DNA from 4 places in the Rahnella selenatireducens genome. Region 4 is predicted to be linked to each of the others. Evidence: predicted binding sites of a transcription regulator. Region 4 holds the regulator's gene; each other region holds the start of a gene.
What was found. Region 4 encodes PhoB, which activates phosphate uptake and scavenging genes when phosphate is short. Its sites were predicted from a motif close to CTGTCATAAAACTGNCNNAT; they were not measured.
Positions count from the first base shown of each region.

Region 1: the regulator PhoB is predicted to act here: its motif matches at 3,468-3,487, upstream of serA (phosphoglycerate dehydrogenase).
Region 2: the regulator PhoB is predicted to act here: its motif matches at 3,361-3,380, upstream of nudF (ADP-ribose diphosphatase).
Region 3: the regulator PhoB is predicted to act here: its motif matches at 2,505-2,524, upstream of uvrB (excinuclease ABC subunit UvrB).

Region 1 is NZ_JBKEZJ010000012.1:112,555-117,879, reverse strand. Features, by position in the region: gene zapA (cell division protein ZapA) at 1-141, shown strand, start outside; RNA gene ssrS (6S RNA) at 191-374, shown strand; gene ACLBVC_RS18780 (5-formyltetrahydrofolate cyclo-ligase) at 414-1,010, shown strand; gene asr (acid resistance repetitive basic protein Asr) at 1,192-1,611, shown strand; gene serA (phosphoglycerate dehydrogenase) at 1,964-3,202, opposite strand; gene rpiA (ribose-5-phosphate isomerase RpiA) at 3,543-4,205, opposite strand; gene ACLBVC_RS18760 (LysR family transcriptional regulator ArgP) at 4,421-5,323, shown strand.
Region 2 is NZ_JBKEZJ010000022.1:15,908-21,232, reverse strand. Features, by position in the region: gene parE (DNA topoisomerase IV subunit B) at 1-708, opposite strand, end outside; gene yqiA (esterase YqiA) at 824-1,405, opposite strand; gene cpdA (3',5'-cyclic-AMP phosphodiesterase) at 1,402-2,232, opposite strand; gene ACLBVC_RS22810 (DUF1249 family protein) at 2,260-2,685, opposite strand; gene nudF (ADP-ribose diphosphatase) at 2,682-3,317, opposite strand; gene tolC (outer membrane channel protein TolC) at 3,549-5,036, shown strand; gene ACLBVC_RS22795 (DUF1190 family protein) at 5,228-5,325, shown strand, end outside.
Region 3 is NZ_JBKEZJ010000001.1:330,500-335,824, forward strand. Features, by position in the region: gene ACLBVC_RS01600 (VF530 family protein) at 1-166, opposite strand, end outside; gene uvrB (excinuclease ABC subunit UvrB) at 219-2,225, opposite strand; gene ACLBVC_RS01610 (ABC transporter ATP-binding protein) at 3,370-4,080, shown strand; gene bioD (dethiobiotin synthase) at 4,090-4,779, opposite strand; gene bioC (malonyl-ACP O-methyltransferase BioC) at 4,827-5,325, opposite strand, start outside.
Region 4 is NZ_JBKEZJ010000001.1:660,639-665,963, reverse strand. Features, by position in the region: gene sbcC (exonuclease subunit SbcC) at 1-1,990, opposite strand, end outside; gene sbcD (exonuclease subunit SbcD) at 1,987-3,225, opposite strand; gene phoB (phosphate response regulator transcription factor PhoB) at 3,453-4,142, shown strand; gene phoR (phosphate regulon sensor histidine kinase PhoR) at 4,166-5,325, shown strand, end outside.

The sequences.
Region 1 (5,325 bases), on a different contig from region 4:
GAACTTGCTCAGGAAAGGTTGAAAACGCGCGATTACGCATCCAATATGGAACAACGTATCCGGATGCTGCAACAAACCATCGAGCAGGCATTGCTCGAACAAGGCCGGATCTCTGAACGTGAAGGGGCGCCTTTCGAATAACACACGTTGCTGATGTGGCTCGTCACAGGTCAGTCAGAAGCGGTAAAAAATTTCTCTGAGATGTTCGCCAGCGGGCCCGTCCCCTGAGCCGATAATTAGTACCAACAGAATGTGATGATCCGTAATCGGTGCGCATGCTCGGTCCGTCCGAGAAGCCTAAAGATTGCGACAGCACGTTCACCTTGAACCATGGGTTCAAGGGTTACAGCCTGCGACGGCATCTCGGAGATTCCCCTTTCTTTTTGGTACATCCCTTTCTGGTGTTTGTATCTATGTCGCACACTCCTCTTTTTGCTTTTGCCCGACAAAATATCCGTACTGAAATTCGCCAGCGTAGAAAAAATCTGACTGACGGTCAGCAAACACTGTTTGCCCTTCAGGCGGCCGATCAAGTTGCCGCACACCCTAAAATTAAGTCTGCCAGCACGATTTCAGTTTTTCTGTCCTTCGACGGAGAGCTAGATACCACGCCGCTGATTCAGCGCCTGTGGCAGGAAGGAAAAGAGCTTTGTCTGCCTGTGCTGCATCCGTTTTCCCCTCACCATCTGTTATTCCTGCGCTATACGCCTGAAACGCCGTTGGTACTCAATCGTCTTAAAATCCTCGAACCACAACTCGATGTCACACAGGTTTTGCCATTATCTCAGCTGGATATCATCCTGACGCCGTTGGTCGCGTTTGACCGCCACGGACAACGTTTGGGTATGGGTGGCGGGTTTTACGACCGTACGCTGGAGCACTGGCAGGATGACGGGCCGTATCCGATTGGCTTAGCGCATGATTGCCAGCAGGTGGATACCTTGCCGGTTGAACACTGGGATGTGCCTTTACCGCAAGTGATAACGCCGGGCAAAGTGTGGACGTGGTGAAGGCCGGCTGGCTGTTAATACTTCTCTCAGATAATACTCCCCCTCAGAAAATTCCCCTTATACATACCGTTACACGCCGAAACCAATCCCTCACGGACAATAAAATCCGTCATGTCTATTATCTTCTCAACGGCCCCGCAGTGGGGCAGACACATAAACCGATATCTCTGAGGAATTAAACATGAAAAAAGTATTAGCTCTGGTTGTAGCCGCTGCAATGGGTCTGTCTTCTGTCGCTTTCGCTGCCGAAACAACCGCAACACCGGCACCTGCTGCAACTACTACCGCTGCGCCTGCTGCCAAGCACGTAACCAAACACAAGACACATAAGAAAGTTGCCCAGAAAGCGCAGGCTGCTAAAAAACACAAAAAAGCCGCTAAGAAAGCTGCTCCGGTAGCCCAGAAAGCGCAAGCTGCTAAAAAACACGTGAAACACGCTAAGAAAGCTGCTCCGGTAGCCCAGAAAGCGCAGGCTGCTAAGAAACACGTGAAACACGCTAAGAAAGCTGCTCCGGTAGCTCAGAAAGCGCAGGCTGCTAAAAAACACGTGAAACATGCTAAGAAAGCTGCTCCAGCTGTAAAAGCAACACCAGCAGCATAAGAAGTCACCAAGAAGTCTTTGTGAGGTGTTAACTCGCAATTACCAGGACTGCTAAATTTACACCCGGTTCGCCGGGTGTTTTTTTCTCCAGTTTTTATCCTGAGGTACTCCGGATGATGCTGCGCCGCTTCCAGTTCGAAATCACCCTGTCTTCACTGATCGTTTGTGGTCTGGTCAGCCTGTTCTTTTACTTCTGACATTTTCGTGAAGTGCCCTGAGATGGCGCCCGTCATCGGCTCAACGCCTTGAGCAATCTGGCAAACGACTCATCCGGTAAGATCTTCCCGTCTGCGGGAAATGGCACAAAAAAACCGCCTTTCGGCGGTTTATGTTCTGTTGCTGCGCAGGTCTGTCAGTAAAGCAAGCGAGCACGGATCGTGCCCGGAATTGCTTTCATCAGTTGCAGCGCGGTGTTCAGCGTTGTGACATCCGTTTCAGCATCGATAACCACATAACCGACTTCCGGGCTGGTTTGAAGATACTGCGCCGCAATGTTGATGCCCTGCTCCGCGAAAATCTGGTTGATGCTGGTCAGCACGCCCGGACGGTTTTCGTGGATATGCAGCAAACGGCTGGCTTTCTCGGTATGCGCTGGCAGAGAGGCTTCCGGGAAGTTAACCGCAGACAAGGTTGAACCGTTGTCAGAGTATTTCGCCAGTTTACCTGCCACTTCCAGGCCAATGCCTTCCTGCGCTTCCATGGTAGAACCGCCGATGTGTGGCGTCAGCAGAACGTTGTCGAATTCACACAGCGGAGAGTTGAACGGATCGCTGTTGGTCGCCGGTTCTTCCGGGAAGACGTCGATAGCCGCACCGGACAGATGTTTACTGCGCAGCGCATTGCACAGGGCAGGAATGTCGATCACCGTGCCGCGTGAGGCGTTGATCAGCAATGCGCCCGGCTTGATTTGTGCCAGCTGCACTTCGGAAATCATGTTTTTGGTGCCTGGTGTTTCAGGAACGTGCAGGGTCACGACGTCGCTGGTGCTGAGCAATTCTTCCAGAGTCGCAATCGGCTGCGCATTACCCAACGGCAATTTGCTTTCGATGTCGTAATAGAAGACGCGCATCCCCAGGCTTTCCGCCAGAATACCCAGCTGTGTACCGATGTGGCCGTAGCCGACAATACCCAGACGTTTACCGCGCGCTTCAAAAGAGCCGACGGCCAGTTTGTTCCAGATCCCGCGGTGCGCTTTGGCGTTGGCCTCAGGAATGCCGCGCATCATCAGCAACATTTCGCCCAGCACCATTTCGGCGACAGAACGGGTATTGGAGAACGGTGCATTAAAGACCGGAATACCGCGACGGGTTGCCGCTTTCAGGTCAACCTGATTGGTACCGATACAGAAACACCCTACAGCCACCAGTTTTTCTGCTGCCTGGAACACTTCTTCGGTCAGCTGAGTACGCGATCGGAGTCCAACAAAGTGCGCATCACGGATCGATTCTTTCAGCGATTCCGTATCTAAAGCACCTTTGTGAAATTCAATATTGGTGTAACCCGCGGCACGGAGTGTATCAACCGCACTTTGGTGGACGCCTTCCACTAACAAAAATTTAATCTTGTCTTTCTCAAGTGATACTTTTGCCATTTCCCGACCCTATATTTTTTCTGGCTGAATTCGAACTGCTAGGTGACTGCTCACAGTCAACATAACAAAAAATACGCCATCATCAATACAAACGATTGCCTGCCTGACAGCAGAAGGCTCATCGCGCCTGTTGGTTTTCAGCATTTCCTGCTGGTTAAATTTTACAGAGCAAGACGTTCAGGAGGCGTTAGTGAGAAATGTGACATAAGTCACCAAATTAAGGCTTTTGAAGAAAAGATGATTCAGTCAGAAAATTATCATCTTCATAACATTGTGTTATGACAGGGAGATGACTGGCTGCTTTCAGCAAAAGCAGCCAGATCTTCTGCTTATTGATAGGTTACTTCAGTGTGACAGTTTTTACGCCTTCAGAAGTCCCGACCAGCGCAACGTCAGCACCACGGTTAGCGAACAGCCCTACTGTCACCACGCCCGCAATTCCGTTGATCTTATTTTCCATCGCGACTGCATCCAGAATGCTCAGATTATGGACGTCGAGAATGATATTGCCGTTGTCAGTCAGAACGTTCTGGCGGTATTCCGGCAGACCACCGAGTTTCACCAGTTCACGCGCAACGTAAGAACGCGCCATCGGGATGACTTCTACCGGCAGCGGGAATTTACCCAGCACATCGACTTGCTTGGAAGCATCCACAATACAGACGAATTTTTTGGCGATCGCGGCAATGATTTTTTCACGGGTCAGCGCAGCGCCGCCGCCTTTGATCATCTGCATGAAACCGTTGATTTCATCCGCGCCGTCAACGTAAACGTCCAGAGAGTCCACTTCGTTGCTGTCGAAAACGTGAATGCCTAAGCTTTTCAATTTTGCCGTTGAAGCGTCAGAACTGGAAACGGCGCCTTCAATCTGACCTTTGATCGAACCCAGTGCATCGATGAAATGGGCGGCGGTGGATCCGGTTCCGACACCGACGATGGTGCCCGGGGTCACGTAATCCAGTGCGGCCCAGCCGACTGCTTTTTTCAATTCTTCCTGCGTCATAATGGCTTCTCTGTCTGATAACGTAAGTGGCGTGAATACGGAAAAGTGTCGGTGATTATAAAGCATGTGCCGGCAGATTGGGCAGACAAGAGCGTGACCAGATCACACTTATTAAGTGCAATTGGGTTGTAAACGCCCCGATTTTCCTCACCACAAAACCTGACAATCTGTGGCATAGTGTTCGGATAAAATTAAATCCAAGGGACAGAACTCCGATGAAACGCCCGGACTATAGAACGCTACAGGCACTGGACGCGGTGATCCGTGAGCGCGGTTTTGAGCGCGCCGCACAAAAGCTTTGCATCACCCAATCGGCGGTCTCTCAGCGCATTAAACAACTGGAAAATTTGTTCGGCCAGCCTCTGCTGGTGCGCACCGTGCCGCCTCGTCCGACAGAACAGGGGCAGAAATTACTGGCCTTGTTGCATCAGGTGGAATTGCTTGAAGAAGAGTGGCTCGGCAGTGACAGTAACAGCGACAGTAATGATACGCCGCTGCTGCTTTCGCTGGCGGTCAACGCCGACAGCCTGGCAACCTGGTTGTTACCGGCGCTGAAATCTGTGCTGGTCGATTCACCTATCCGCCTGAATTTACAGGTTGAAGATGAAACCCGGACGCAGGAACGTCTGCGCCGCGGTGAAGTGGTCGGCGCGGTGAGTATTCAGCCGCAGCCGCTTCCGAGCTGTCTGGTCGATCAACTTGGCGCACTGGATTACCTGTTTGTCGCTTCCAAACCATTTGCCGATCGGTATTTCCCGAACGGCGTCACCCGTTCCGCGCTGCTGAAAGCGCCGGCGGTTGCGTTTGACCATCTCGACGATATGCATCAGGCGTTCCTGCAACAAAACTTCGATTTGTCACCGGGCAGCGTGCCATGTCATATCGTTAACTCGTCGGAAGCCTTCGTGCAGCTGGCCCGTCAGGGCACGACCTGTTGTATGATCCCGCATCTGCAAATCGAGAAAGAACTGGAAAGCGGCGAGCTTATCGACCTGACGCCGGGCCTGTTCCAGCGCCGTATGCTCTACTGGCACCGCTTCGCACCGGAAAGCCGCATGATGCGTAAAGTCACCGACGCCCTGCTGGCACACGGCCATCAGGTGTTGCGTCAGGACTGATT
Region 2 (5,325 bases), on a different contig from region 4:
TTCAGGCAGCGTAATCAGGCCGTTCACCGCTTCCATCAGGTAGTCGGTCAGACCGTCTTCATAACACCAGCGTTGCTCGGTGTTATTCACTTTGTCTTTGAAAATGATTTCAGCGCCAGGGCACAGTACGGCTTTTGCTTTGAGCAAATGGCTGAGGCGGCTGACCGAAAAACGCGGGCTGTCGAAGAAACTGCCGTCAGGCCAGAAATGTACGCTGGTACCGGTAGTGCGTTTACCGCAGGTGCCGGTGACGTGCAAATCTTCAACTTTGTCGCCGTTTTCAAACGCCATTTCATACACTTCTCCGCCGCGTTTTACCGCCACTTCGACACGTTTGGATAAGGCATTCACCACCGAAATCCCCACGCCGTGCAGGCCGCCGGAGAATTGATAGTTTTTATTGGAGAATTTACCGCCAGCGTGCAAACGGCAGAAGATCAGTTCAACAGCTGGCACGCCTTCTTCCGGGTGGATATCCACCGGCATGCCGCGGCCATCGTCAATGACTTCGAGAGACTGATCTTCATGGAGGATCACTTCGATACGCTTTGCGTGACCGGCTAATGCCTCATCGACGCTGTTATCTATGACTTCCTGGCCGAGGTGATTTGGCCGGGTGGTATCGGTATACATGCCCGGACGGCGGCGCACCGGTTCGAGTCCGCTGAGGACCTCTATGGAATCCGCGTTATAAGTTGATTGGCTCATCGTTGATTATTCGTGGCTCATAGGTTTGTGGGCTAACGATACAGTATTTGGGCGGGCGGAAGCACTGGCAGCAAGCAGACGCGAAACATGCGGGGAAAACGTCACCCTGACGATGTTAGTCTGCCGCGAGCTCAAGAAAATCTACAATCGGCGAAAAATAGCGTTCAAAGCCGACAAATGCATGATTTCCTTCAGGTTCGACCGTTTGGCGACAGGCAGTGTAATACGCCACAGCCTGACGGTAATCGAGGATTTCATCGCCCGTTTGTTGCAGTAACCAGAGTAAATCCGGCGACTCCAGCGGTTCAATCTGCATGACTTTCAGATCGTAAACGTGGCGTGACTCTAACACATATTGCTGGCCGGTGTAGGGGTTCTCGTTTTGCCCGAGGAAGTCGATCAGCAGTTCATACGGTTTCACGGCGGGGTTAACCACCACCGCGGGTACGGCAAAACATTGCGACAACCAGGTGGCGTAATACCCGCCCAGCGAGGAACCGACAATGCCCAGCTTTTTACCCGCATGACGGATCACTAAGTTTTCAAGCTGCTCAGCCGCATCGACCGGATACGGCGGTAATTGCGGAACCACCATGTCGATTTCAGGATGGTTCTGCGCCAGCCAGTTTTTAAGCGACGTGGCTTTAGCCGAGTTCGGTGAACTGTTGAAACCGTGCAGGTAAAGTAAGGTATTCATTCGTACCCGTCCGACTCAGTGTCAGGATGAAACTCGCTGGTTTCCAGACGGAAAACCTGGGTTTCGACACGGCCATCTGGATACAAATCGAGATAACGCCAGCCCGGTGCGACGGTATCAATCGTAAAATTGGTGCAATGCGGTTTGAACTGGACGCAGGTAGACGGCGTGGCGTACAGGCGACGTCCGTACCAGTCGAGATCCAGCTCCTGGTGAATGTGGCCGCACAAAAGCGTGTTCACTTTCGGGTAATTCACCAGAACATTCGCCAGCATGTGCGCGTTACGCAGGCTGTGCTGATCAAGCCAGGTACAACCCGACGGCAGCGGATGGTGATGAAGCATCAGCAGGGTAAAGCGATCGGGATAGGTGTTCAGGCAACGCTCCATCCATTCCAGCTGATACTCGCTCAGCTCTCCGTGCGGCACGCCGAAAACCTGCGTATCGAGCAGAATTATCTGCCAGTCTTCACCGAGAAGGACATGTTTAGAGGGGCTGATCCCGGCATCCTGCAAAGCATTCACCATTGCAGGCTGGAAATCGTGGTTGCCGGGCAACCAGACACAGGGTGCCGCCAGTTCGCTGATGCCACGGGCAAACTGATGGTAGGCTTCCACCGACTGATCCTGAGCCAGGTCACCTGTTGCCGCGATGATATCGACTTCGCGCTGCTGTGCTTTTATAGCGTCCAACACCGCGCGATAGCTGTTAAACGTATTCACGCCCAGCAGTGTCTCATCTTCACCGGCAAAAAGATGGGTATCTGTAATCTGTAGAATTCTGACTTTGGCCCCATTCACCAAAGGCAGTTTAAACAGGCTTTCCAAATCGTTTCCTTTGTTGTTGAAGTCTGTCTAACACACCGGAATTGCCATCGCTCCGTGCGCAAGGCAATAACGCAGCCAGTCCGCCAGGAACTGGTTAATTTGATGCTTTTCATCACGCTGATGCAACTTTTTATTAGGGTAATCATAGCGTGCTTTGAAGCGAAAGATCTGCTGACTCGCACACACTTCGGCCACCATGGCGTCGTGATACAGGCGAACCGTCAGCGAAGGCAGGCTCCAGTAACTGACGGCCGGTGCGGTCTGTTTGATTTCCACCAGCGACGTATAGCGCGTTGATTCGAGGATCGTCAGGCAATAAGTGGCGCTACTCACCTGATATGTCACTGTTTCACCGGGCTCATCGGTACGCGGCATCAAACGGCGCAATTGTGCGAAATTGGTTTCGCACAATCTCATCATTTCAGGGAAATCAGGGGTATAGCGCTTAATCATTCGTTGGCCCACTCTTTTATCAGGGATTCATGGTGTAGCTGCAGCCATTGCAGGGCAATCACTGATGCCGCATTATCTATCGCTCCCTCTTCCACCCAGCGGTAAGCCTGTTCGCGGCTCACAACATGCACCCGGATGTCTTCATTTTCTGCTTTCAGACCGTGAATTCCTTCTGCCGTTGTCGCATCGACTTCGCCGACCATGATAGAAAGACGCTCGCTGGTTCCGCCCGGGCTGGCCAGGTAATTCAGAGCCGGTTTACAGCGTTTTACCACAATGTTCGCTTCTTCGAGTGCTTCACGGCGGGCGACATCTTCGACTGTCTCGCCCTCTTCAATGATACCGGCGACCATCTCCAGAAGCCATGGGGTATCACTGGAATCAATACATGGGATGCGGATCTGTTCAATCAGCACGACTTCATCGCGCTGCGGATCATAAGGCAGCAACACCGCCGCATGGCCCCTTTCGAAAACTTCACGCACAACTTCGCCGCTCATTTCCCCATTAAACAGCCGATGACGAAACCGATATGCAATAATAGAAAAAAAACCTTTATATCGCGTCTCACGTGCAATAATTTCTACATCATCTTTACCGAAACTAATCGGTGAACTTTTGAATGCACACATGGATTGTTTTCCTCTTCCCTCATAAAGGCAATTTATCGTCCTTTGAGGTCAGTTTGATGAAAATGCGTTAATAATAATCAAGGTTGTTTGTGATAGATTTAGGCACATCCTGCGGGGAAGGCACGTTAAGCCAACCTCCCCGCTAGCCTGACTCTGCTAGAATCCGCGTCTATTGGTTTATTTGACTGCGCCACCATACATAACAACATTGCTGCACAACAAGGAATGCAAATGAAGAAACTGCTCCCCCTTCTCATCGGACTCAGCCTGGGCGGCTTCAGTACGATAAGCCAGGCCGAAAACCTGATGCAGGTCTATCAGCAAGCCAGGACGAGTAACCCGGACCTGCGCAAATCCGCTGCTGACCGGGATGCCGCATTCGAAAAAATCAACGAAAGCCGCAGTCCTTTATTACCGCAACTCGGTTTGGGTGCGGATTATGGTTATACCAATGGCTACCGCGATGCGAATGGCGTTAATAGCGATGTAGGCAGTGCCAGCCTGCAATTAACGCAGACCCTTTTTGATATGTCAAAATGGCGCGCCCTGACTTTGCAGGAAAAAACTGCCGGTATTCAGGATGTGTCTTACCAGACGGACCAGCAATCTTTAATCCTGAATTCTGCGACGGCTTATTTCAACGTATTGAGTGCTATTGATTCACTCTCCTATACCGAAGCGCAGAAACAGGCAATTTACCGTCAGTTAGATCAAACCACGCAGCGTTTTAATGTCGGCCTGGTTGCCATCACCGACGTACAAAACGCCCGTTCACAATACGACACCGTATTAGCGAATGAAGTGACCGCACGTAATAATCTGGATAACGCGCTCGAAGCACTGCGTCAGGTTACCGGCGTTTACTATCCGCAACTGTCGTCCCTGAATGTCGATAACTTCAACACCACGCGTCCGCAACCGGTCGCCACGCTGTTGAAAGAAGCCGAAAGCCGTAACCTGAGCTTGCTCTCTGCGCGTCTGTCACAAGATTTGGCACGTGAGCAAATCCGTTATGCGGAAACCGGCCACATGCCAACGGTGGATCTGACCGCGTCTACCGGTATCAGCAACACCAAATACCACGGCGATAAAACCGGCGGTTCGTCCAGCTATCAGGACGCCGATGCGGGCCAGAACAAAGTCGGCCTGAGCTTCTCCCTGCCACTGTACAGCGGCGGTTCTGTAACCTCTCAGGTGAAACAGGCTCAGTACAACTTTGTGGGCGCCAGCGAGCAGCTTGAAAGCGCGCACCGCAGCGTTGTTCAGACCGTACGTTCTTCCTTCAACAACATTTCTGCCTCTATCAGCAGCATCAACGCCTATAAACAAGCCGTTGTTTCTGCTCAGAGTTCTTTGGATGCGATGGAAGCCGGTTATCAGGTTGGTACCCGTACAATCGTTGATGTTCTCGATGCGACCACCACGCTGTATAACGCCAAACAACAGCTTTCCAGCGCACGTTACACGTACCTGATCAACCAGCTGAACATCAAGTCAGCACTGGGTACGCTGAACGAAAGCGATCTGCTGGCACTGAACGGTGCTTTGGGTAAACCTGTGCCAACGGCACCGGATCAGGTTGCACCTGAAACCCCGCAGCAGGACGCCACGGCGGACGGTTATGGCAACAGCACTGCGGCTGCGCCACGTACTGAAAAAGCCAGCGCAACGACCCAAACGCATACCACGAAGAAAAGCGGTAATCCTTTCCAGAACTAAATCTGGCGGATTTCTATTTTCATCGGAACGACCAAGGCAGCCTGAAAAGGCTGCTTTTTTTTTGCCTCCGTCACGCACCTCTGTAAAGTCTCGTAACAATTGCCTTCGCTGCTTTAACAATCACCCGCTTTCCCCTATTCTTAGGCCCTACTGGGAAAGGGCAAAAAAGCCCTACACATGGGATAAGAACGATGAAACGGACACAACACATAAACCTGGCTACCTTCCGTAAATCATGGCGTAGCTCTCGAATCACACCTGTCGCACTGGCGGTCAGCGCCGTCTTTAT
Region 3 (5,325 bases), 330 kb from region 4:
TCAGGCTGGACTTGATACTCGGGTCGCTTTTGAAGCAGTTGATATTGACCTGCGAAGCCAGTGCGGGCCAGCCAAAATTATCCACCAGCGTTGTCAGCAGTTTTTCCAGCGTGACGCCGTGCAGCGGATCTTTCGCCGCAGCGGGATTTTGTGGTGTATCAGTCATTGGCTCGCTTTTCCTTATCAATTTTCAGGCCGCGCACTTTAGCATTTTTCCCTTACGAAAGAGCAATAAACTGCTCGCGCAGGGCGTGGAGTTCGTCGCGGGTATTGGCCGCTTCTTCGAATTCCAGGTTCTGGGCATGCGCATACATCTTGCTTTCCAGCTCCTTAATGCGCTGTTCCAGCGCTTTAGGCGTAAGCGATTTGTAGGTCTGCGCCGCTTCGGCATCGCGCTTGTCTTTGTTCTTTTTGGTCTTCGGCTGGCCCAGTTGCAAGATGTCGGAAATCTTCTTGTTCAGGCCCATCGGCGTAATGCCATTTTCCAGATTGTAAGCTTCCTGTTTCGCACGGCGACGCTCCGTTTCCCCGATAGCTTTAGCCATCGAATTCGTGATTCTGTCGCCGTAAAGAATGGCTTTACCGTTGAGATTACGCGCCGCACGGCCAATGGTCTGAATGAGCGAACGTTCTGAACGCAGGAAGCCCTCTTTGTCGGCATCAAGGATCGCCACCAGCGAAACTTCCGGCATATCCAGCCCTTCCCTCAGCAAGTTGATGCCCACCAGCACATCGAATTCACCCAGACGCAAATCGCGAATGATCTCCACGCGCTCCACGGTATCGATATCAGAGTGCAGATAACGCACCTTCTCGCCGTGTTCTTCCAGATACTCGGTCAAATCCTCGGCCATGCGTTTGGTCAGCGTAGTGACCAGCACACGCTCATTGATGGCCACGCGTTTGCGGATTTCCGACAGCAGATCGTCGACCTGTGTGGTAACCGGGCGCACTTCAATAATCGGATCCAGCAAGCCGGTCGGACGCACCACCTGATCCACCACGTCGCCGCCGGATTTATCCAGCTCGTAAGCGCCGGGCGTGGCGGAAACATAAATCGTCTGCGGCGCCAGCGCTTCAAATTCTTCAAAGCGCATCGGGCGGTTATCCAGCGCCGATGGCAGGCGGAAACCGTATTCCACCAGCGTTTCTTTACGCGAGCGGTCGCCTTTGTACATCCCGCCGATTTGCGGAATGGTGACGTGGGATTCGTCGACAATCAGCAAACCGTCGGCAGGCAGATAGTCAAACAGCGTCGGCGGCGGCTCGCCCGGACCGCGTCCGGAGAGATACCGCGAATAGTTTTCGATGCCCGAGCAATAGCCCAGCTCATTCATCATTTCGAGGTCAAACTGCGTACGCTGACTAAGACGCTGTTCTTCGAGCAGTTTATTATTATCCAGCAGCACCTTGCGGCGATCGGCCAGATCGACTTTGATCTCTTCCATCGCCTGCAAAATACGTTCACGCGGGGTCACGTAGTGCGTTTTCGGGTAAATTGTGAAACGCGGAACTTCGTGCTGCACCTGACCGGTCAGCGGATCGAAAAGGGAAAGCCGCTCGACTTCCTGATCGAAAAGCTCGATGCGCAGCGCCAGATCGTCCGATTCCGCCGGGAAGACGTCGATCACTTCGCCGCGCACGCGGAAAGTACTGCGCTGGAAAACCTGATCGTTGCGGGCATATTGCAGCTCGGCCAGACGGCGCACGATGGCGCGCTGATCGATAATCATCCCTTTGGTCAGATGAAGCATCATTTTCAGATACAGATCCGGGTCGCCCAGACCGTAGATCGCCGAAACGGATGCCACCACGATGACGTCGCGACGCTCAAGCAACGCTTTGGTCGCGGAAAGGCGCATCTGCTCAATGTGTTCGTTCACCGAGGAATCTTTTTCGATAAACGTGTCTGAACTCGGGACGTACGCTTCGGGCTGATAATAATCGTAGTAAGAAACAAAATATTCGACGGCGTTCTCCGGGAAGAACTCTTTCATTTCGCCATACAGCTGCGCTGCGAGGGTTTTGTTGGGCGCGAGAACCATCGTCGGGCGGTTCAGGTCAGCAATCACGTTCGCGACGGTGAAGGTCTTACCGGAACCGGTAACGCCAAGTAACGTCTGGTGCGCCAGACCGTTCTCCAGCCCTTCTTCCAGACGGCGTATTGCCTCAGGCTGATCGCCTGATGGCTTAAATTCGGAATGCAGTTTGAACTCTTTACTCATGACGGGCTACCTGGCTGAAATGAAAACGCATAAGGCCGTACGTAAGGCGCTCACGGAAAAACAGTATGAAAGACTCCGCGAATTTTGCCAGCCTTGATTTTACCACCCTATAATACTGTATATAAAACCAGCCTCCAATCGATAAAAATCACCAGTGATTTAACCAGTTGCTACATCTGCACTTTTTTAGGTTATTACGGAAAATAATTCTCACCATCAGGTGACAATTATCCCCAAACTTTTTCATTCGTTAACTTTCTGACCACAGGTTGACGAATTCTGACACAACTATGACGAACGAATTACGGGCGTATTGCTTTTAACTAACTCACTGATTATAAACAACATCATTAAAAAGCTGTGAATACGGGCAAAGTAAGCACAACCCGCGCCCTGACTCGTCTGTAGCATCTTTTCTTACTCTCATGCACATGGTTATCCACAGGAATAGTGGATAACTCTCAGCACGCCCCGTGCTGCGGGAGTTGGCAAAAAGTGCACTTCGGACGCAGGAGGAGGGATCAGCATCTTTTTTAGTTATTTTTTCCCTTTTTTCAGACTTTATTTATGCCTATTTTGCCTAGATTTTTAGGTGGATGTTTCTTGCATAATCCAAAAGTGCATCTCATCAGGATTTTTTAGCTTCCTGTTGTGGTATGACTTGCACCAAAACCAGAGTTAGCAGCACTGGCAAAGTGCAGATGCCCTTTTCCCCCGTCAGGGCGGTTCTGTTAAAACCTGAGCAACACTAATGAATAATCCTAAATCGCCCTGCGCCCCGCTGTTAACACCCGTGTAACTTCTCTTTTCTCTGTCACTTTTACAAACTTGGCCTGAGAGTTGCAGTGTCTCTGTAGGGAGCGATTCCTGTAGCCGGAACCGCTTTTTAAACCTGAAAGTGAAATCTGATGAATACCCTGTTTTTTGCTAAGCAAAGCCTTTTTTAGAGCAAGGAAAAAGCGGTTAACCCCATTTATCACTGGTTAATGGCTGTTTATCTGTAATTGATGCTGTGAGACAGGTCGGTAAAAAACGGGATTTAATTCTGTGTTACGGCATTAACAGCGGAACATAAATGTCAGAAATATGACAGTGGCGGTCAAAGCGAAGTTCAGCGGAATGCTCCGTGAGGGAGGGAGGTCTGATGTTAAGTGTAAAATCAGTTAATCAGTATTATGGGCAAAAACATATTCTGTGGGATATCAATCTCGAACTGTACCGCGGTCAATGTACGTGCCTGATCGGGCGAAACGGCGTGGGGAAAACCACGCTGGTGAACTGCATTATGGGCCATCTTCCGGTGAAAAGCGGGGCGATATACTGGCAGTCGCGCGACGAAGAACCTCAGAGTTTGTTAAATCTTCCTGTGGAAAGCCGTGCCCAAATCGGCATCGGTTATGTGCCACAGGGTCGGCAGATTTTTTCACAGATGAGTGTCGATGAAAACCTGCAAATTGCCATGATGGCCAGCCGGAATAAGACGCGTCGCGTGCCTGAAGAGGTCTACGACCTGTTTCCGACGCTTAAGGAAATGGGAACGCGTAAAGCGGGAGAGCTCGATGAGAGCCAGCAGCAGCAACTGGCGATCAGCCGCGCGCTGGTTCAGGAGCCCGAACTGCTGATCCTCGACGAACCAACTGAACACACCAGCGCATCGATGGCGGCGAATATGGGTAACATCATTCACCGCCTGAACCGTGATCTCGGTCTGACGCTGCTTCTGGTCGGGCATAAATTGCCGTTCATCCGCAGCGTCGCTGACCGTTTTTGTCTGGTGGACGGCGGGCGCAACGTGGCACAAGGCACGCTGGCACAGCTTGACGAGACGTTAATCAAAAATTATCTGACGGTCTGACGTCGGGCTTCATTCACCACCAGGAAGCAGATGTTCGAGAGCCAGATATTGCCCCAGATTTACGTCCAGACCGGCACTCAGGAACGGGATCTCGCCCAGCAGCGGCGCAGGCAGCATACGCGTGAGCGTCGCCATGTATGCCTGATGATGCTTCCCCGTTTCCTGCACATCATTGGCAATCCAGCCCGCCAGATGTAAACCACTTTGCGCGATGGCCTCCGCCGTCAGCACGGCGTGATTGATGCAGCCCAGCCGCATTCCCACCACTAACACCACCGGCAGTTGCTCGGCAATCACCCAGTCCGCGAACGTATAGTCTGCGGTCAGTGGCGTGTACCAGCCGCCCGCCCCTTCCACCACCACCCAGTCGGCCAGCGGTTCGAGATGGCGCAATCCGGCGGATAACACCTGCGGATCAATCGGGCGATTTTCCAGCTCGCTGACGATATGCGGCGACGTCGGTTCGATAAACGTACACGGATTCACTTCGTCGTAACGCAGCCCGACGGTGCTGTAAGCCTGAAGCGCCAGCGCGTCACTGTTTCGCGGGCCTTCGGCCGTCATTTCACTGCCTGACGCCACCGGTTTGTATCCGGCAGTTTTGTGTCCGGCGCGCGCTGCCGCCTGTAAAAATGCGGTTGTGGCAACGGTTTTTCCGACTTCGGTATCGGTGCCGGTAATAAAGTATTTTTGTTTCATGTCTTAGTTCTGCGTCGTGCCTGGTGTGTATAACTGTTTCTTTTAAATCAACGGGGAATGAGTTCTTCCACCTGCAAAATGCCGTAAACCAGCCGGTAGTTCAGCGGCAAAACGCCGTCGCGGCGGACGTAATGTTTCTCCAGCAATTGCAGACGCTCACGCCCGCCCAGTCCGCCAAGTCGTCCATTTTTAATGTGCGTCGCGCCGATGCCTTTGAGCGAACGCATCAGCGATATCACGTCCGGGAATTCGGCGATGTGATCGCTGAAGGTCACTTCATGGCGATACGGCGCACAGGCTTCGGCGATTTTGTCAGGCGTCAGGAACTGATTGACGTGACGGCGGCCATCGACTTTCATCCACGCGGCGGCCAGCTCATTGAGCGAACCTTCAGCCAGCGTGGAGAAGATCACCAGCCCGCCGTTGCGGGTGACGCGGTGCATTTCCTCCAGCGCACGCTGCAGCGCGTTACACCACTGCACCGCCAGATTGCTGAAACAGATATCAACCGAGTTATCGGCAAACGGTAAACGCTCGATATCTCCC
Region 4 (5,325 bases):
GGGCGTCTTTCGCCTGTTGCAGCGCACGCGCCAGCTGTTCATGCTGACTAAGGGTTTCCTGCGTTTGCTGTTCTTCCTGATCGCATGACGCCAGCCATTGCTGAATGTCCGGCGCATCCATCAGCGTGAAGGTTAGTCCATGCGTAGCGCTGGTTTTCTGCCAGTTTTCGAGATGCGCGTTCAACTGCTGCTGGTCCTGCTCAAGCTGCGTTTGCAGGCGCAATTGCTGTTCTTTCAGGCTTTTAATCTTTGCCGCCAGTTCGATTCCGCTGGCTTTCGCCGCATCGAATTCCAGCTGCATTTTCTCAACACGCTGAGCCGTTTCAGACGGTTTGATCTCCTGATAGCTTTCAATCGCCGGATGCGAGGTGGAACCGCACAGCGGACAGGCCTGACCGCTTTGCAGATTGGCGCGTTCTGCCGTCAGGCTGACGATCAGCTCCTCGCTTTTCTGGCGCGCTTTGACATCATTCAGATGCTCGAGTTGCTTCTGGCACTGCAGACGGATTTTGCCAAGGCGTTCTTCTTCTTCCGCGATGACCGTCTGATTCTGCGCAAAATCCTGATGTTGCTGACGGACACGCGAATCGAGCTGAGGGAAAATTTGTGCGAGTGAAAACAGCTGCTGACGCACCGGACGCAGCTGCGCCAGTTCATATTGTCGTTTCTGCAAAGCAGCCAGCGGGTGTTGTTTTTCCAGTCCGGCCTGATGTTGTTGCTGAACCTGCAGCGCACCGGTCAGCGTCGCGTGTTTCGTCTGATGCTGCTGACTCTGTGCCTCCAGCTTCCGGCGCTCTTCGGTGATTTTCGCCAGCATCGCGCTGTGCTCACTGGCCTGTTTCTGTGCTTCACTGACGGCCTGCTGCGTGTCAGTCAGTGATTTGTGCCACCGGGCAATTTCGTTATCCAGCGGCAGAACTTTTTCGTCCATCAGCGTCTGGAGCTGGCGCTGCTCTCCGGCCTGTTTCTGGCGAGCGGATTTCGCCTGTTCCAGCGCCAAAGCCAGCGGCGTCATCTGCGCCGCCTGTTGTTCCTGCTGCTGAACCAGCTGCGTAAGCGCCTGCTGTAACTCCTGCGTTTCTTTCTCACAGCGCAACCGGTCGCTGAGCAGCGGACGCAGTTTTTCAGCCGGTTCACTGCGCGCGAGTTGTTGCAACTGCGGCGCTGCAGCGAGGTTTTCCTGCTCCGCCGCCGCTAACTGCTGTTGAGATTGCTGATGTTTTTGCTGCACCTGCTGCCAGTGTTGCAGCCAGTTCAGATCCTGCTGGCGTTGCAGTGCCTGCTGGCTGAGGATAATTTCCTGCGCGTTCAGCGCGGCCAGTTCCGTTTCGAACGCCTGACGCTGCTCTTCGCTGAGCAACTCGATACCGGCCATGCGCTGATACAAACCGTCGAGCTGATTTTTGGCTTCTTTATGTTGTTCAAACACGCGTTCAGAAAGTCGCCCGTAGATTTCAGTACCGGTAAGTTCTTCCAGCAATTCCGCGCGGTCGTTGGCATCGGCATTCAGGAACGCGGCGAACTGGCCTTGTGAAAGCATCATCGATTTGGTGAAACGGCCGAAATCCAGCCCGGTCAGCTCGGCGATGGCATCAAGTTTATCGCGCACTTTGTCGGCCAGAATTTTGCCATCGGCCAGCAGTGCAAGTTCCACTTTCGGGGCCTGTAAATTGCCGTCCGGCGAGTTTTTGGCACGGCGCTGGCTCCAGAACGCGCGGTAGCCAATGCCTTTGACTTCAAACTCGACTTCTGCCAGCGATTCGGCGGTGTGGCGGGTCATCAGTTCATTCTGACTTGGCGTGACGTTCAGACGCGGCGTCTGGTGATACAGCGCCAGACAGATGGCGTCGAGCAGGGTGGTTTTCCCCGCGCCGGTCGGGCCGGTGATGGCAAATAATCCATTGCTGGCAAAAGGCTCAGCGGTGAAGTCGATTTTCCATTCGCCTTCCAGCGAGTTCAGGTTTTTTAAACGCAGACTGAGAATTTTCATTGGGCGGCATCCTCTGCGGACTCGCCGCTGGTGACCTGACTGACAACCTGAGCGAACAGCGTGCGCATCCGCGCCTGACGCGGTTCGTCGGGATCGGTTTCCTGCGCCAGCCGCCGTTCAAACACTTCGCTGACACTCAGTTCGCTGAGCGTTTCTTTTTCCTGTTGTTCGATGCTGCTGATGCGCTGTTCTTTACTGCGGCGCAGCAGAACGACTTCCACCGGCAAATCTGCGGTCAGCGTCTGAATACGCCGCTGGATATCACTGAGATAGTCCTGCGTGGCGACTTCAATATCCAGCCAGACCGGTTTACCGGCATCGCCGTCAGCAAATTGCGTCAGTTGTTTTTCTATGTCTGCGAGCGAACCTTTGATGATCTGCATCGGCTGGAAAACGGGGATTTCCAGCGTGTAGATGGCGTTGAGCGTAGCGCCGTCGAAATCAAGCAGGTAAACGCTTTTGGTTTTGCTGAGCTCATCAAAACTCAGCGCAATGGGTGAGCCGCTGTAACGGATATGTTCGGTTTTTGCGACGCACTGGGCGCGGTGAATATGCCCGAGTGCTACGTAATCCACCGGCGGAAAGGCCTGCGCCGGGAAGGCGTCGAGCGTGCCTATATAGATGTCGCGCACGGCGTCAGACGTGCTGACGCCGACGGTGGTCAGATGGCCGGTGGCGATAATGGGCAGCGGCACGCCAAGTTCCTGACGTTTAGCCAGCGCGGCCTGATACAGCGCGTCATAATGCGCCGCAATGGCTTCCTGCAAGGCGAGCTGTTTGTCGTTGCCGGACTGCCCGGCCTGGCTGGCAAGCAAATCGCGCGGACGCAAAAACGGAATGGCACACAACACCGCGCCGGGCTGGCCTTCGCGTGTGTTAAGCACCAGAACCTGTTCATCCAGTTTTTCGCCCACGGTGGCGATCACCCGCGTATTCAGGCACGAAAGCAGTTCGCGGGATTCATTGAGCGTGGCGACGGAATCGTGATTTCCGGCCAGCACCACCAGCTGACAGCCGGTTTGTTGTAATTCCACCACGAAGCGGTTATATAACTCGCGGGCGTAACTGGGCGGCGAGCCGGTATCAAAGATGTCCCCGGCGACAATGACGGCGTCCACCTGATGCTGTTGCACCTGACCGGTCAGCCAGCGCAAAAATGCCTGATGTTCAGCGGCGCGGCTTTTGGTAAAAAAGTACTGGCCGAGGTGCCAGTCAGAGGTATGGATCAGGCGCATGAGACTCCCGTGTGAACCCTGTATGACGACAATGGGGCAAAGTATAAACGTCAGCGGGGGAACCTGTCCCCGATAAATCAGACCAATTTCAGCAGGATGGCAGGAATTTACCTGTCATATTTGCCTTAAATGAACCATCATTTTCATTCATAAATCTGTCACAAAACTGACGCATAATGGCGCCCGCAATCAAATAAAAGATCGCTAACCTATTGGCAGGACCTACGATGGCTAGACGTATATTGGTGGTTGAAGACGAAGCTCCAATCCGTGAAATGGTGTGTTTTGTACTGGAACAGAATGGATATCAGGCAGTAGAAGCTGAAGATTTTGATTCAGCGATTGGCCAGTTAGTTGAACCTTACCCTGAACTGATCCTGCTCGACTGGATGTTACCCGGCGGTTCCGGTATTCAGTTTATTAAGCACCTTAAACGTGAAGCGCTGACACGCGAAATTCCGGTGATGATGCTGACCGCCCGCGGTGAAGAAGAAGATCGGGTGCGCGGCCTGGAAGTCGGTGCCGATGATTACATCACCAAACCGTTTTCACCCAAAGAACTGGTTGCCCGTATTAAAGCGGTGATGCGCCGGATTTCGCCAATGGCGGTCGAGGAAGTGATCGACATGCAGGGGCTGAGTCTGGATCCATCGTCTCACCGGGTGATGGCCAACGAGCAGGCGCTCGATATGGGGCCAACCGAATTTAAGTTATTACACTTCTTTATGACCCACTCTGAACGCGTTTACAGCAGGGAACAGTTGCTCAATAACGTGTGGGGCACTAACGTTTATGTGGAAGATCGCACGGTTGACGTGCATATTCGTCGTTTGCGTAAAGCGCTTGAAACCAGCGGACATGACAGAATGATCCAGACTGTTCGTGGTACCGGATATCGTTTCTCAACGCGTTATTGAGTCCCCCACAGCGGAGAATCTGTGTGTTAGAACGTTTGTCATGGAAACGTCTGGCCGGTGAGTTTTTTCTCTTTTGCCTGCCAGCGCTGATCCTCGGAATTTTCGTCGGCCATTTCGGCTGGCTCCTCTTTGCGTCGCTCGTCGCGGCGCTGGGCTGGAATTATTACAACCAGCTTAAACTCTCTCACTGGCTGTGGCTTGACCGCAGCATCACCCCGCCGAACGGGCGCTGGAGCTGGGAACCGCTGTTTTACGGGCTGAACCAGATGCAGGTGCGCAACCGGCGACGTCGTCGTGAATTAGGTCAATTGATCAAACGTTTCCGCAGCGGAGCTGAATCGCTGCCGGATGCAGTGGTTCTGACGACGGAAGAAGGCAATATCTTCTGGTGTAACGGACTGGCGCAGGATCTTCTCGGTTTCCGCTGGCCGGAAGATAACGGGCAGCATATTTTTAACCTGCTGCGTTATCCGGAATTCCGCACCTGGATCCAGACCCGTGACTTCAGCCGTGCCCTGAACCTTCAACTTAATAATGAACATTACGTCGAGTTTCGCGTGATGCCGTATTCCGAGGGGCAGCTTTTGATGGTGGCGCGTGACGTAACGCAGATGCGTCAGCTCGAAGGCGCGCGACGTAACTTCTTTGCCAACGTCAGCCATGAACTTCGTACGCCGCTGACGGTGTTGCAGGGATATCTGGAAATGATGGAAGACGCCAAGCTGGAAGAGCCGTTCCGCACCAAAGCGCTGGATACGATGCAGGAACAGACGCGGCGAATGGACGGGCTGGTGAAACAACTGCTGACTCTTTCGAAAATCGAAGCATCCGCCAATATCGATATGCACGAGAAAGTCGATATTCCGTTGATGCTGAGCATGCTTGAGCGGGAAGTGCAGACGTTGAGCGGTGGGAAACATGAGGTGGTGTTTCGCGTAAACGAAAAGCTTAAAGTCTTTGGCAACGAAGATCAGTTGCGCAGTGCGGTGTCGAATCTGGTGTATAACGCCGTGAATCACACCCCGCCGGGTACACGGATTGAAGTCAGTTGGCAGCAAATCCCGCACGGCGCGCAGTTCCAGATAAGCGACAACGGGCCGGGTATTGCGCCGCAGCACCTACCGCGTCTGACCGAACGTTTTTACCGTGTGGATAAGGCGCGATCACGCCAGACCGGCGGCAG